2 regions of the Paradesulfitobacterium aromaticivorans genome follow, and region 1 is predicted to be linked to the other one. Evidence: a T-box and tRNA genes for the amino acid it is inferred to sense, from the RefSeq annotation. Region 1 holds a T-box; the other holds one or more tRNA genes.
What was found. A T-box is a leader RNA that pairs with one kind of tRNA and senses whether it is charged. The one in region 1 lies ahead of thrS (threonine--tRNA ligase), so its partner is inferred to be a tRNA-Thr.

Region 1 (7,588 bases):
GAACCAGGGCAATGAAGTCTGCAAGAGGCATCTTCTCTCCCGCATTTCCTTGTCCGTAGCGGCGGACAGCCACGCTCTTTTGTTCTTCTTCCTGATCCCCAACCACCAAAGCAAAGGGGATCTTCTCTGTCTGAGCTTCGCGGACTTTGTAATTGATTTTCTCCCGGCGCTCGTCCACTTCCGCTCGGATATCAAGTTCAAGCAACCTGTCCACAACTGCTTTGGCGTACTCATGGTGCCTTTCACTGATCGGCAGGATGCGTACCTGCACCGGGGCCAGCCATACCGGGAACGCTCCGGCGTACTGCTCAGTAAGCAAAGCGATGAAGCGCTCGATGCTGCCGTAGACGACACGGTGAACCATGACGGGACGATGTTTCTGCCCATCTTCCCCAATATAGGTTAAATCAAATTTCTCCGGCATCTGGAAGTCAAGCTGGATTGTCCCGCATTGCCAGGTGCGGTCTAAGCAGTCCTTAAGGTGAAAATCGATTTTCGGCCCGTAAAAAGCTCCGTCTCCGGGATTAATCTTGTAGTTCATGCCCTTAGCTTCGAGCGCTTCTTTGAGGCCGTTGGTTGCCAGCTCCCATGCTTCATCCGAACCCATAGAATCCTCCGGCCGGGTGGAAAGCTCGACATGATACTCAAAGCCAAATACTTTATAGAAGTAATCTACCAGTTCAATCACCCCGATAACTTCGTCCTTGATCTGCGACGGGAGCATAAAGATGTGGGCATCATCCTGGGTAAAGTTTCGCACCCGTAATAACCCGTGCAAAGCGCCGGAGAGTTCGTGGCGATGCACTAGCCCCAGCTCACCCACGCGCAGGGGCAGATCCCGGTAACTGCGCAACTTCGTCTTGTACATGATCATGCCGCCAGGACAGTTCATAGGCTTAACCGCATAATCCTGGTCATCTATTTGCGTAAAATACATATTCTCCTTATAGTGATCCCAGTGGCCGGACTGTTCCCACAAATTCCGGTTTAAAATAATCGGGGTCTTAATCTCGTGATAACCCCGTTTTTGATGTTCCTTACGCCAGAAATCTTCCAGGGTATTGCGGAGGATCATCCCTTTGGGATGGAAAAAGGGAAAACCCGGCCCCTCGTCATGCAGGCTGAACAAGTCCAACTCCAGCCCCAGCTTGCGGTGGTCGCGCCGTTTAGCCTCTTCCAGCTTAAACAGGTAGTCCTCAAGATCTGAAGCTTTAGCAAAGGTCGTCCCGTAAATCCGCTGGAGCATCTTGTTTTTCTCACTGCCGCGCCAATAGGCACCGGCCAGATTTTGCAGCTTAAAAGCTTTAATCAGGCCGGTAGCTGGGATATGCGGCCCGGCGCAGAGATCGGTAAAATTCCCTTGCGTGTACATGGAAATTGTGACCCCTTCGGGCAGGTCTTCGATCAACTCAACCTTGTACTTTTCCCCGCGCTCCCCAAAAAAGGCCAAAGCTTCCGGGCGGGAAACTTCTTGGCGGGCATACGGATAGTTTTCCTTGGCCAGGCGGCGCATTTCAGCTTCGATCTTCTCTAAGTCTTCCGGGGTAAACACATGCTCAGAATCAAAGTCATAGTAAAAACCGTTGGCAATGGCAGGGCCGATACCCAGCTTCGTCCCCGGAAACAAATTCTGCACGGCTTGGGCCAACAAGTGGGAACTGGAGTGGCGCAGGACTTCCAATCCATCTTCACTCTCAAGCGTAACAAGTTCTACTGCAGCATCATCGTTCAGGGGGTAAGAAAGGTCATGCACTTCCCCATCGACTTTCCCGACCACACTCGCCTTAGCCAAGCCGCGCCCAATCCCTTCCGCGAGTTCTTTGAGGGATGTCCCCCGCTTAACCTCACGTACTGATCCGTCTTTCAGACTAACTTTAACCATTAAACTCAACTCCTTAGCTCTTAAATCCTTAATTAATAAACGGCCCCTAAACCAAAAAACCCTCATCCCAAAAGGGACGAGAGTTACTCCCGTGGTTCCACCCAACTTTTCCAGACATGCTGTCCTTCCTCAGACCCTTAACGCGGGTACACGGCTGAACCTACTATTACTTCAGTTCAACACTCCAGGGCGGTTTTCGCTTACAATCCGCGAGCGATGCTTACAGCCTCAGGCATCCCCTCTCTGACACGAACTTAGCAAGCTACTCTTCCTGTCATCGCTTTATTCGGTATAGTCAGGACATCAGGTTTAGCCGCAGCCGCATGCCCTTAACTAGTATTCTACTATACCTGTGCGAGTTTTTAAAGTTCTTCGCAAAATGAACAGCCCGTACAATAACTAACCCTGTCCTCAAAAACCTGATTAATGGTCTGCAAAGTGTCCGTATAACCCTCATAGCAGATGTGGAGAACTACTTGTCTGGGCGCTGCCGCTATTAGCGAACTTATGAGCAAGTCCTCATAGGAAAAATCACTGTTTTGACCATCAAGAGGAGCGTCATCCAAAAATTCTTGAGTTACCTTAACCCCTTGTTCATTATAAAGGTCGAAATTCCCGAACGAATTGATCACAACGTGTAAAGTTTCCAGGCGCGGGATTTGCGTGTCCAGAAAATACTTTAAGAGGCGGATAAATTCCAGGTACTCTTTCTGTAAGACATAATCATCCACTGCATATGAGACAGCCTTGTCCAGCTCCTCCTTATACTGGTTCGCCCGGAAGCGCAAAAAACCCTCAACATCAAAAAACTGGGCACTATTCAAGCTCGAGAGAATTTGCTCGACCAAATGCGTTTTGCGGTGAACCCGATAGCCTTGGCCGTGAACTGTGTTTAATCTCTCCATGGCCTTGGTTACAACATCTTCGCTTTCCCCGTCCTTTAAACTGTACTTATGTCTGATCATTCTTTTCACATAATCGGGCTCCCAGTTATTTAGGATTATCTCAGCCAAGGCATTTGCCAAATAATATTGATGTATTTTAGTCAACGCTCCTGACTCTTCTGACCCGCCGCCTTCCAGGTGAAAATGACAGTCAAAAAAAGAATGTTTGCCTTGGCGTGATTCAATAAATTGAAACGGGAGATTCTCTTCATCACGCAATTTCAGGAGACGGTCACATATGCTCTCCCGGTAGTTCTGTGTTCCTAGCTGTACTAAATGTTCCACCGATATCCCTCCGTAGTAGAGTATATGACCTGGTTTAAGTCATATTTCGTTTTTGCCCCCTATGCGGAAAATTTCTTAAAGTTTTTTACAAAGGGGACACCACGGCACATACTACCTACTATTGCCGGATCGGTGAGCTCTTATTCTTGACGAAAAATAAAAGCCCCCCTAAAAGGGAGGCTAAATTGCTCAATATGGTGGGTTTGAGAGGACTCGAACCTCCGACCCCCGCGATGTCAACGCGGTACTCTAACCAGCTGAGCTACAAACCCATATTGGTGCCGAAGACCGGAATCGAACCGGTACGGGCTTTTGGGCCCGCGGGATTTTAAGTCCCGTGCGTCTGCCAGTTCCGCCACTTCGGCATGTTGATTTGGAGGCGGCACCCAGATTTGAACTGGGGGATAAAGGTTTTGCAGACCTCTGCCTTACCACTTGGCTATGCCGCCAGGAATACTGATACCATACTTTTACTTGCTTCCAAGGCTAGCAGAAGTCACTTTCCACTTACACGCCTAGAATACTGGGAAAATAAGGAAACTGGAGCGGGTGACGAGATTCGAACTCGCGACTTTCACCTTGGCAAGGTGACACTCTACCACTGAGTTACACCCGCATGGTGCCTCAGGACGGAATCGAACCGCCGACACGAGGATTTTCAGTCCTCTGCTCTACCGACTGAGCTACCGAGGCAGGTATGGCGACCCCGATCGGATTTGAACCGACGATCTCCTGCGTGACAGGCAGGCATGTTAACCACTACACCACGGGGCCATTATCGATGTCCGAGGTACGATGCCCGAAGTCCGCCGGCCTCTGACCTCTGTTTTGGTGGGCGATGACAGGATCGAACTGCCGACATCCTGCTTGTAAGGCAGGCGCTCTCCCAGCTGAGCTAATCGCCCGCTGTGACGAATTTTAGTATACACAAAAATACTTTTCCTGTCAAAGGCTTTTTAAGCGGTAATTTATCCAAATTATAGTGATTCTTAAGCTCTTATCATTTTTTGGCAACAAAGCCTAAAATAGCTTCACGCACCAGTTTTGCAGCTAAAAGCGCAGTTCTTTCACTTGTGTCGAGTACAGGCGAAACCTCAACCAGGTCGAACCCAACTACATTAAGTTCAGCCAAGGAGTGAATAGCTTTTAATATCTCCCTTGAACTTGCTCCTCCCGCTTCCTGGGTTCCTGTTCCGGGAGCGAAAGCAGGATCTACCACATCAATGTCAAGGCTTACATAAACCGGTTTGTTTTTTAATTCCGGAAGAATCCGCTGTAGCGGTTCCAGAACATCCTCAACTACCAGATTAGTGTGTTCTTTAGCATAGAGAAACTCTTCTCTGGTGCCTGAACGGATCCCAAATTGATATACATGCTTCGGCTTTAACATCTCCGCGACTTTGCGCATCACCGTCGCATGAGAATTGACTTCCCCGAGATAATCTAAACGCAAATCAGCATGGGCATCAAAGTGCACAACAAACAAATCCGGATATTTCTCGGTCAAAGGCTTAATTAGCGGAAAACTCACAAGGTGTTCCCCGCCTAAGAATATAGGGAACTTTCCATCATTAATGATCTGCCGCGATGCTACCTCGATTATCTCCAACGACTTAGCGACATTACCAAAAGGGAGAGCCAAATCGCCCAGATCACAATACAAGTAGTCAGCCAAGTCTTTGTCCTGATAAACACTGTATTCCTCTATTCCAATGGACACATTGCGGATACTTAAAGGACCCAACCTCGTCCCGGGGCGAAAACTGACGGTAAAATCCATAGGGATTCCTAAAATGACCGCGTCTGCCTCCGCGTAGGAGGCGGTTGCTCCCATGAATACCCCCGGTTTGTCTACAAGTTCCAACAGATCTTTTTCAGGCATCAGTTTTCTCCTAATTTAATAAAGTTCCTATTTGATAAGTTCCTTGACAAAGTTCGGAAGCTTAAAACAAGCGTGGTGGACACCCGCATTATAGTACTTTGTTCCCAGCTCAGGAATTTGGGCTTCCTCAACTTTTTCGGGGTCCCAGCGCTTGGAGCCCAGCGTAAAACTCCATAGCCCGCTTGGATAGGTTGGAATCGAAGCAAGGTACAATTTTGTTACCTGAAATACACTTGAAATATCTTTAACTACCCTTGAAATAAGCTCAGCGTTAAAGAACGGAGATTCTGTCTGAGCGACCATGAGCCCATCTTCTTTAAGAGCTGCATGGATCTCCCTGTAAAAATCCAGCGCGAACAATCCTTCCGCCGGCCCAATCGGCTCAGTCGAGTCAACCAAGATCACATCATAGAAAGCTTTCTTCTTTTTCACATGGGCAATTCCGTCATCCACAATGACCTCAACCTTAGGATTGCCTGAAAGAGCTGCGGAAATCTGTGGCAAGTACTGTTTGGACACTTCGATGACCCGTCCATCAATTTCAACCAAGGTCGCATGTTTAACCTTGGGATTTTTTACAACTTCCCGGATCGCTCCCCCGTCCCCGCCACCGATCACGAGCACGTTTTCCGGGTTCGGATGCGTATTAAGCCCCACATGCGCAATCATTTCATGATAAACAAACTCGTCTTTGTCCGTGGTCATAACCATACCATCAAGCACAAGCATGCGCCCGAACTGTTCAGTATCAATTAGGGCAATATCTTGAAACTGGCTCTGTTCCGTATATAAAGTCGAGCGAATTTTGCAGGTTATGCCCACGCTTGGAGTTTGCTTTTCCGTATACCATAATTCCATTTTACCAACGTCTCCTTTTAATACCACAATGGCACAGCCGCAAACGCACACCCAATTTTCTCAACCCTGTGTTCAGTTGCCGCTACTTTGATGTCAACGAGCTTCATTTTCCGGGTTTCAAAAGCCTCTTGCACCATCTTTTTAATAACAGCCCGGGCTTCTTCAGCACTGCACTTGCCGGAATACTCCATGATTACCCCGAAGGTACTTTCAGAGAAACCCACCGCGACCGCAGCCGCAATCAGTTCTCCCGCAACATCGCTCACGATCGAGCCGTAAGCCGTAGGTACCAGGGAACCCTCTGGAATTTGTAGAGCCGGGTCATACTCGCATCCTGGTGGTAAGATTGAACTCACCCGCAATAAATTCACATTCCCGATCCGCGCTCTTAATAAAGCATTGTCAAACGCGGTCAATTTACTGTGTCCTTCAGCACTGGCTGCAGTTATAAAGAATTTTTTCGGCGTCGGTAACAATCTCTTCATCTCCTTCACTATATCCATACCCAAAAATACAACAAATATTATAGCAGAAAGCCCGCAAAAATAAACACAAAAAACAAGCTTATGCCAAAATACAGGAGTTTTGTCGCGACTATGCTTTCATACCATTCTATTCGTAATATAGCACGATGCTATACGTACCATAGCGATGTCAGTAAACACCTAATCATTAATCACGCTTCACAGAATCAGAAAGAGGAAGGTGCCAAGGCCTTCCTCACTCCTAACACTATCCCTTTTATCCGATGGCTAAGTGCCACTAAGACTTCCACTTCTTAAGTGGTCGCTTTTCGCCATTCATGGCTTCAGCGACACTAGGTCCTCCATGACCGTCGGGAGATAAGTGGCACTAAGCCCCTGGATAAGTTCAACTAAACTTCTGATGGAGTTAAAACTCCACCGGAAGTAAGTTTCCTTTATCTTGCTTAGCGTCCCTTAATCCATGCTCAGCTAATTCGTGGATACCTTTTTCTCGCGGATAACGTCTTCGTAGCTGATAGAACGGGTATGTTTCGTATGGGACCATTCCTTGTCTTTGCGGTTGATGAAGCCCAAGAATACAATCGGAATCCAGCTATAGATAAACACCGGGTAAAGGATTAAACCGACATAGGCTCGCCAGGGCAAGCTGTCTAAGGCCAAAGCGGCAATGGGGTACACATATTGAATAGCAGAGAGAATCTGCCAGCCGGTCCAAGGCATCACCATCGAGAAGATCCTGGCATATTGTGGCAGAAAAGCGGAAACAACATTCGTGAGCATAAAGAACGTTGCAATCATGACTAAAGCCGGCTGGAAGAGATGGACAGCTGCATCAATATACATTATTTTCCGTTCGCGTATTCCTTTTGTCAGCAGCGGAATGAGATAACGCCCTGCCACATCTACCTGTCCCTGGGCCCACCGTTTGCGCTGCCGCCACGACTGAGCAAAAGTCAGGGGCTTTTCATCATAGACCACTGCATCATGGGCCCATGTTGTTTTAATTCCGTGTGAGAGGGCTTTCATGCTGAATTCCAAGTCTTCCGTAAGGGAAGTAGCCCCCCAGCCCATTTGTTTTAAGACATCGATCGAAATGCACATCCCGGTGCCGCCTAAGACATTAGACAGCCCTAGGTTATAACGGGAAAGCTGCAACAAGCGGTTGGTCAGCCAGAAAGCTATCGAAAAGGTGTTAGTAACCCAAGTGTCGAACGGATTCTTGGAATCAAGGTAGCACTGAACAATCTTATCC
Region 2 (7,588 bases), on a different contig from region 1:
ATTGCCGCGGTCGGAATTACCAATCAGCGTGAGACTGCTTTGCTCTGGGATAAAAATTCCGGCGAACCCATTTACCATGCGCTTGTGTGGCAGTGCCGGCGCACAACAGAGATAGTAGAAGAATTGAAAGCCAGAGGCTGGTCTGACAAAATTCAGGCGAAGACGGGGCTTATTCCTGATGCCTATTTTTCTGCCACTAAAGTAAAATGGCTCCTTGACCGGGTGCCAGGAGCGCGGGCCAAAGCGGAGTACGGAGAATTGCTGTTTGGCACAGTTGATACCTGGCTTCTGTGGCGGCTGACCGGGGGCAAGGTGCATGCTACAGATTATTCTAATGCCTCCCGCACAATGCTCTATAACATTCATGACCTGTGCTGGGATGAGGAGATATTACAAGCCCTTGACATTCCCGCCGGAATCCTGCCGCAGGTTAAGGCATCGAGTGCAGTGTACGGGGAAACAGAATATGGCATCTTTAAGGGGCTGGGTGTGCCGGTGGCCGGTATCGCCGGTGATCAGCAGGCTGCTTTATTTGGGCAGATGTGTTTTGCTCCCGGCATGGCCAAGAACACTTATGGTACAGGTTGTTTTATGCTGATGCAGACCGGGCAGAAAGCAGTTAAGTCCGGGAACGGCCTCTTGACTACTATAGCCTGGGGAGTGAACGGCAAAGTAGAATATGCCCTTGAGGGAAGTGTCTTTATTGCCGGAGCTGCTGTGCAGTGGCTGCGTGATGGTTTGAAAATAATTAAAACTGCTCCAGATTCTGAAAAGCTTGCTCTGCAGGTTCCGGATTCTGCCGGAGTTTACGTGGTGCCTGCCTTTACGGGGTTGGGCGCGCCCTACTGGAACATGAGAGCCCGAGGCGCTATTTTCGGTCTTACCAGAGGTACGGGCCCAGCTCATTTGGCCCGCGCTACGCTCGAATCTTTAGCTTACCAGACTAAAGACGTCCTTGAAGCTATGCAAGCAGATGCTGGCCTTGAGTTACAGGCTTTGAAGGTGGACGGTGGAGCTGCAGCCAATAACTTCTTGATGCAGTTTCAAGCTGATATCTTGGGGGTGGCGGTGGAACGGCCACAGGTCTTGGAGACGACCGCTTTGGGAGCGGCATATCTGGCAGGACTTGCTGTAGGCTTCTGGCACGATCAAGCTGAATTGGCCATAGCCTGGCAACTTGATCAGAAATTTATACCCCAGATGATCGCACAGCAAAGAGGTAAGCTTTACCGGGGCTGGCAAAAAGCAGTGGTGCGCACCCTGGATTGGGAAGAAGAATAATAGTGTAATGTCAATCCCCTAATGGTTGAGGTTAGGATGGAAGCAACCGGCGTAACAACAATTCACCGGGTCAGGATTTTGGCCGCTGCTTATGGTTTAATGCCCAGATAGATTCAAATTCTTCTTTAAGAAGGCCCATTAGAATTGCATCATGGTACTCTCCCATGACATAACGCGCTCCCCTCTGTCTGCCTTCAATTTTGAACCCTACTTTTTCGTAAGCCTTAATAGCCCTGGTGTTGCCATCCCATGTATCAAGGGAAAGGCGGTGCAGATTCCACTGCGCAAAGAGAAAGTGGGAGAAAGTAAGCAAGGCATCCGTGCCATACCCTTTACCCCAGAAACTCTTGTCCCCGATGGTGATAAAGAGGGTAGCGGAGCGCGCGGGAATATTAAATTCACGAAAACCGATTATGCCGATAAGGTTGTTATCTCCGTTGAGGACGGCAAAGCGCTGCCCATCTGTTGATTCCTGTAAAAATTTTTCTCTTAGCACTTCTTTGTTAAACATGGTGTTTAAGGGCCAAGAACCGCTGGACCACAGATTAACTTCTTGGTCATTATACCATTCATATAGGGTGTCAATATCTTCATCTTCCAGGGGACGAATAACAGTCTTCTTCCCTTTTAGCATAACATCAGTCTTCCTTCCATTTCTACTAGTACGTTAACCTACTACTATTATAGGAAAATAATACAATCTGTAAAATCTCTTTACTTGTTCTTGCAAGAATTAAAACAGCATGCTATTATATTTAAGTGTTCCGGTTCGGACACATGCCGACGTAGCTCAATTGGCAGAGCAGCTGATTTGTAATCAGCAGGTTGCGGGTTCGAGTCCCATCGTCGGCTCCATTTTTTTAAAGAAAAAATCCCCGCGTCCGGGGATTTTTAGCATTACGCAACGTCATATCTTTTTATTAGCTTTTTTCTTTACTTAACAATACGTACACATGCATGTTCTTTCAGTGGGTTGACCTGTTTCTTTAAATCAAAAACGTGTTACCCTGGCGGCTTAGCTGTAAGTAGCTAGGGATAACACGTTTAACTCTTCTTAGAATAACGATGGTCGGGGCGACAGGATTCGAACCTGCGGCCTCTTGGTCCCGAACCAAGCGCGCTACCAAACTGCGCTACGCCCCGTTTCTCTCAGAACGTGTATTATCATAGCAAACTGAATCTGGCCTGTCAAGTAATGTTTTTCATTGGTTGCTCTCTAACAGGGTATAAGGTATACTAAAACAAATTTTATGCTTAATAGACAATTCCTGTACTTAAGTCTTCTATTAGATTTTCCAGTTTTTGTTTTTTCAGAGTTCTTTTTTAAGATTGCATTAGAGCTAAAAATCATATGAGATGGAGGGATAAGAGATTGGGTAAAACCGCTATAGTTATGGATTCTACCGGATACCTGACTCCGGATATCCTTACAGAATTTAATATACAAATAGTACCGCTTACAGTCACTATCGGAGTTGAAACATTTGCGGAGACAGAGTTGGGGAATGAACAGCTTTTAGCTAAGATCCAGGAAACGGGGAACTTTCCATCCACTTCCCAACCACCGATTGGGGCATTTTTGGATACTTACGAACACTTATTTGCGCAAGGTTATGAAGAAATTGTCAGCATTCATATATCTCAGGCCATTAGTGGTACCTTTAGATCTGCCCAAATGGCGCGGGAGATGATGTCAAAAAAAAAAATACATGTTATTGACTCCGGTTCAGCAGCCTTGAGCTTCGGTTTATTAGGGTGGTTTGCCGGAGAAATGGCCCACGCAGGGGCTGGGGCCGAGGAAATTGTACATAAAGTTGAAGAGTTAAAGCCACAGACGGAGTTATACTTTATTGTGGACAGCCTGGAAAACCTTAGACGGGGCGGTAGAATCGGCGGGGCATCCGCTCTCTTAGGCACCTTGCTCCAGATTAAACCAATCCTCTATATCAATACTCAAGGGGAAATTGATGTCTTTGATAAAGTGCGCTCGCGCGCCCGGGCTTGGCAGAGAGCCTTGCAAGAGTTAGAGAGGGCTGTGGCTGACGGCCGACGCTACCGCATCTGTGTCCAACACGTGGCTATCCCCGTGGAAGGAAAAAAGATTCTGGATGAAATAAAAAATAAGTTCCCCGGACATGAAGTCAAGCTTTTTGAAGCCGGAGCGGTCATTGCTACGCATGTCGGCCGCGGTGCCTTTGGGATATCATTTCAACCGTTAGCATGAACGTACGGGGACGCTTTGCTCCTAGCCCCAATCCTGAAGGAGAATTTTCATGTCCCAGCTAAAATGGCTTGATGTTGTGGCTTTAATCATGTACGAAAATGATCTAGTTATTACAGTTGAACATCTAGCGCGCAAAGCTATACGTCTGCACGTTTTCTTGGCTCCGAAGCCAATAGAAGTTTTGACGCCTCATGTTCATGCCCAGGAGAAATGGGTAAAAATCAGCGAGCTTGGTCAACTTCCTCTGGCTCCTGCAGATATAGAAGTGGCGCAGACTCTGCTTGTACGTTGGAGCGAAAGAAACGTATTATCTTGAGAAGTTTTGCGTGTATACTTAAGCGGTTTGCCAGGTATGCTAACAGCGATATCTCAACATGACAGGAGTGAAGCAGGATGTCTGAGATGCCGCCGCGAAAATACCTCTGGCAACTGGCTGATTTCAACAATATGGATCCCAGCTTATTGTGGGAAGAGACAGATGAAGGCTTGAATAGCAAAGCGGACGAGCTAATTCCTCAGGTGGATAGCTCTCTCCTAAACAGTAATATCCTAAGCAACAGTTTTGACCAAACCGGCCCTTCGGAAACAGAATATGAAATTTAAGCTCAGGGGCTACGCTTAGCTTTTTTCTTAAATCTAAAAAATATAAACTTTATTCGGGGATTTTGTTATAGTTTTGTTTATGACCGCAGCCGCTGCTTGTTAACTCTTTAAAACAAGTGGTAACTGCGGTTTTTGCATTTTATATTATTGCTTAGACACCTTAAGGGGTATGTTTTCCGCACTAATAAAAACTGGGCTTTGGGGCAGAATGAGTAGGTGGTAGCAATTTTACCACTTTTTTGCTAATAATCTTAAGTGGTAATTATGCGAAAAATTAAAACTTTCAAGTGTCGAATATACTAATTTTTTAAAAATAAAGCCAATAATATAATTTTATTATTTTAATAAATAACTTAAAAAATAGAATCTTTTTTCACAAAGAAGGATTCATTAGTTTTAACATCGAACATTCAAACAGAAAATAATACAATTCACCCCTAAAAAAATGCTGCTCAACCCGATTAAAAAATTTTCTGAATGTTTGAAGGATTTATTGTATTAATTTAGAATTGTGGTAAAATAAGCTTTGCAATAGTTGCAAAATTTCTTTGAAGTTAAGAAACTGGTTTAATTTGAACTAAACTACGAACTAAAAGGGGTTAATGAGGATGAAAATTGCTGTATCTGGCAAAGGAGGAGTAGGCAAGACCACATTTGCCGCGAATCTGGCGTACTGGCTGGCTGACAAGGGATTAAATGTTCTGGCTGTGGACGCTGACCCTGATGCAAGCCTGGGAACAGTACTTGGAATTTCTGAAGATGTCTTGGCTGATCTAAAACCAATTGTGGATATGAAAGAATTAGTAGAAGAAAGAATGGGTGGAAGCGGAGCTTTTTATCCACTCAATCCCCAAGTGGATGATATTCTCGATGACTATTCCATTCCCCTTGGACCTATCCGTTTCTTTCGGATGGGGAATATCAAAGGGGGTGGATCTTCATGTTATTGCAAGGAAAATAGTTTCCTGCACGCCTTGGTTAATTCCTTAATTCTTGGAGAAGAAGACACTGTTATTCTGGATATGGGTGCAGGGATTGAACAACTGACCCGCGGCACTGCCCAAGGGGTAGATGTGTTAGTGATTGTAACAGAGCCCAGCAAAGTCAGTGCCCAGACTGTAGGCGTAATTCAGAAGCTCGCCTTGGAACTGGGAATTCCCAGGGTTGTGGTAGTTGGCAATAAAGTTCGTACCTCTCAGGAAGAGAGTTTTCTTAGAGACCGCTTTTCCGCAGCAGAGCTTGTGGGGATTGTGCCCTACAGCAACGAACTGTTGGAAATGTCTATCAACACAGGCACTAGTCAGTTGCCTGCGGGGTCTCTAGGTTCACAACTAGATAAAATTTATCAGGAAATTGTGAGGGAAGGGAGATGACGGGTGAAGGATTTTCAGCCAACATCAAAATGTGAGGAAATTCATCTTTAGAAAGAGGAGGTTGTATCATGCCAAGATATCGGGATTTAACACATACTGCTCGGCCTTCCGATGCACCGCGTGTAATTGATCCCAAAAATCCGCTGAGGACCGCTGATCCCGGCGCTGCCCAGATGTTGAAACTGGCGCAGGAAAAGAAGATTGAGACCGCTTTTGACCGCTTTGTTGCTCAACAGCCCCAATGTCAATTTGGTTACAAGGGTGTTTGCTGCCGCATTTGTATTGCCGGCCCCTGCCGGGTTAAAGCGGATGACGGTCCGGCCAGCAAAGGAATATGCGGGGCTACCGCCTATACAATTGTTGCACGCAACTTGGTTCGTTTGATTGCCGGTGGAACCTCGTCCCACTCAGAGCACTCCCGTCATGTATTGCATACGGCTCATGCAATGACTGAGGGCCATGCGCCTGACTATCAAATTAAATCTCCGGAAAAACTTCATAAATTAGCCGAAAAACTCGGCATATCAACCCTTGATAGGGGCGACATGGAAATTCTTTCGGATGTTGTTGAATTGGGTTATGCTGATTTTGGCCGTTATCAAGAACGTCCATTGGCATTTTTAGATAGCTTTCTGACTGAAGGACGACGCAAGAAGTTTGCGCATACGAACATCATGCCAAGAGCTATTGATGGTACAGTCACTGAATTGATAGCGCAAACAGCGATGGGCGTTGACGCCGACCCTGTTAATATTATTTTCGGCGGATTAAAAGCATCGCTTGCAGATTTAGCCGGTGAGTATATCGGTACAACTCTAAGTGATGTTCTTTTCGGAGTGCCGGAACCGATTGTTTCTGAATCCAATTTGGGTGTGATTAATCCCAAGATGGTTAATATTGCAGTTCACGGTCATAATCCAGTTTTAAGTGAAATGGTTGTGGCTGCAGCCAGAAAGATGACGGATGATGCAAAAAAAGTTGGAGCTGAAGGCGTAAATATTGTCGGCATCTGTTGTACAGGAAATGAATTATTAATGCGTGAAGGCGTTTATTTAGCTACCTCGTCAGCTTCACAAGAAATGGCTATTATGACAGGTGCACTAGATGCCATGGTGGTTGACATTCAATGTATTTATCCTGCAGTCCAGCAAGTTGCCGAATGCTTCCATACAAAGATAGTCACAACGGAAAGCATTATGAAAATTCCTGGATCGCAGTATTTGGCTTTTAATGCGAATACTGCGATGGAAGATGCTAAGAAACTTGTTAAGATTGCAATTGAGTCATATAAGAACAGAGATCCCAAAAAGATATCAATTCCAAGCGAAAGACATAAGTTAGTTGCCGGTTTTAGTATAGAGGCTTTGACTGAGATCTTTGCAAAGATTAATCCTGAAAGGCCTATTTCTGTTCTCACTGATGCCATTTTGAGTGGACAAATTAAAGGGGTTGCACTTATGGCTGGTTGCAACAATCTAAAACGTCCGCAAGATGATGGTCATGTTGCGGTGTTGAAGGAATTGGTTAAAAATGATGTATTCGTCATTGCCACCGGCTGTTCGGCGGGTGCCTATGCAAAACTTGGTCTAATGTCACCGTTGGCTGTAGATGCTTATGCTGGATCTGGACTAAAGAGCTTCCTGAAGACGTTGGAAAATGCGAATCCGCAACTTTCTACAGGCTTGCCTTTAGTATTCCATGTAGGAGCTTGCGTTGATAATAGTCGTGGGATGGATTTGGCGATTGCCATGGCGAATGAGTTGGGAGTTGACGTTCCAAAGGTTCCTTTTGTGGCTTCTGCACCGGAAGCGATGCATGAAAAAGCAGTAGCTATTGGCACTTGGTGTGTAACAATGGGCTTGCCAACACATGTTGGTTCAATGCCTCCGGTTGAGGGTAGTGATCTGATTTACGGAATTACCACTCAAATCGCTCATGATGTGTATGGGGGCAATTTCATTTTCGAGATGGATCCCGTGATTGGGGCGCGTAAGCTGCTGGATGCCCTGGAATATCGGAATTGGAAACTGGGTATTCATAAACAAGCTGCTGATAAATTTAATACTTCACTCGCTCAAGGGTGGTAAGGAAAGGAGGAATGGTTTAT

Region 2: it encodes a tRNA-Thr, which carries the amino acid that the T-box ahead of thrS (threonine--tRNA ligase) is inferred to sense. The anticodon was not compared.

Annotation. Positions count from the first base shown of each region.
Region 1 covers NZ_BAAHYT010000010.1:847,735-855,322, forward strand. The annotation lists gene thrS (threonine--tRNA ligase) at 1-1,882, opposite strand, end outside; T-box leader at 1,952-2,169, opposite strand; gene ytxC (sporulation protein YtxC) at 2,245-3,111, opposite strand; tRNA gene ACYQ2N_RS09750 (tRNA-Val) at 3,307-3,383, opposite strand; tRNA gene ACYQ2N_RS09755 (tRNA-Leu) at 3,388-3,476, opposite strand; tRNA gene ACYQ2N_RS09760 (tRNA-Cys) at 3,486-3,560, opposite strand; tRNA gene ACYQ2N_RS09765 (tRNA-Gly) at 3,653-3,727, opposite strand; tRNA gene ACYQ2N_RS09770 (tRNA-Phe) at 3,729-3,804, opposite strand; tRNA gene ACYQ2N_RS09775 (tRNA-Asp) at 3,810-3,885, opposite strand; tRNA gene ACYQ2N_RS09780 (tRNA-Val) at 3,941-4,016, opposite strand; gene speB (agmatinase) at 4,112-4,993, opposite strand; gene speE (polyamine aminopropyltransferase) at 5,021-5,851, opposite strand; gene ACYQ2N_RS09795 (pyruvoyl-dependent arginine decarboxylase) at 5,869-6,327, opposite strand; gene ACYQ2N_RS09800 (glycosyltransferase family 2 protein) at 6,805-7,588, opposite strand, start outside.
Region 2 covers NZ_BAAHYT010000011.1:950,248-957,835, reverse strand. The annotation lists gene glpK (glycerol kinase GlpK) at 1-1,281, shown strand, start outside; gene ACYQ2N_RS21360 (GNAT family N-acetyltransferase) at 1,352-1,915, opposite strand; tRNA gene ACYQ2N_RS21355 (tRNA-Thr) at 2,061-2,136, shown strand; tRNA gene ACYQ2N_RS21350 (tRNA-Pro) at 2,348-2,424, opposite strand; gene ACYQ2N_RS21345 (DegV family protein) at 2,654-3,505, shown strand; gene ACYQ2N_RS21340 (NUDIX hydrolase) at 3,555-3,821, shown strand; gene ACYQ2N_RS21335 (hypothetical protein) at 3,899-4,108, shown strand; gene ACYQ2N_RS21330 (ATP-binding protein) at 4,717-5,481, shown strand; gene cooS (anaerobic carbon-monoxide dehydrogenase catalytic subunit) at 5,550-7,568, shown strand; gene acsB (acetyl-CoA decarbonylase/synthase complex subunit alpha/beta) at 7,587-7,588, shown strand, end outside.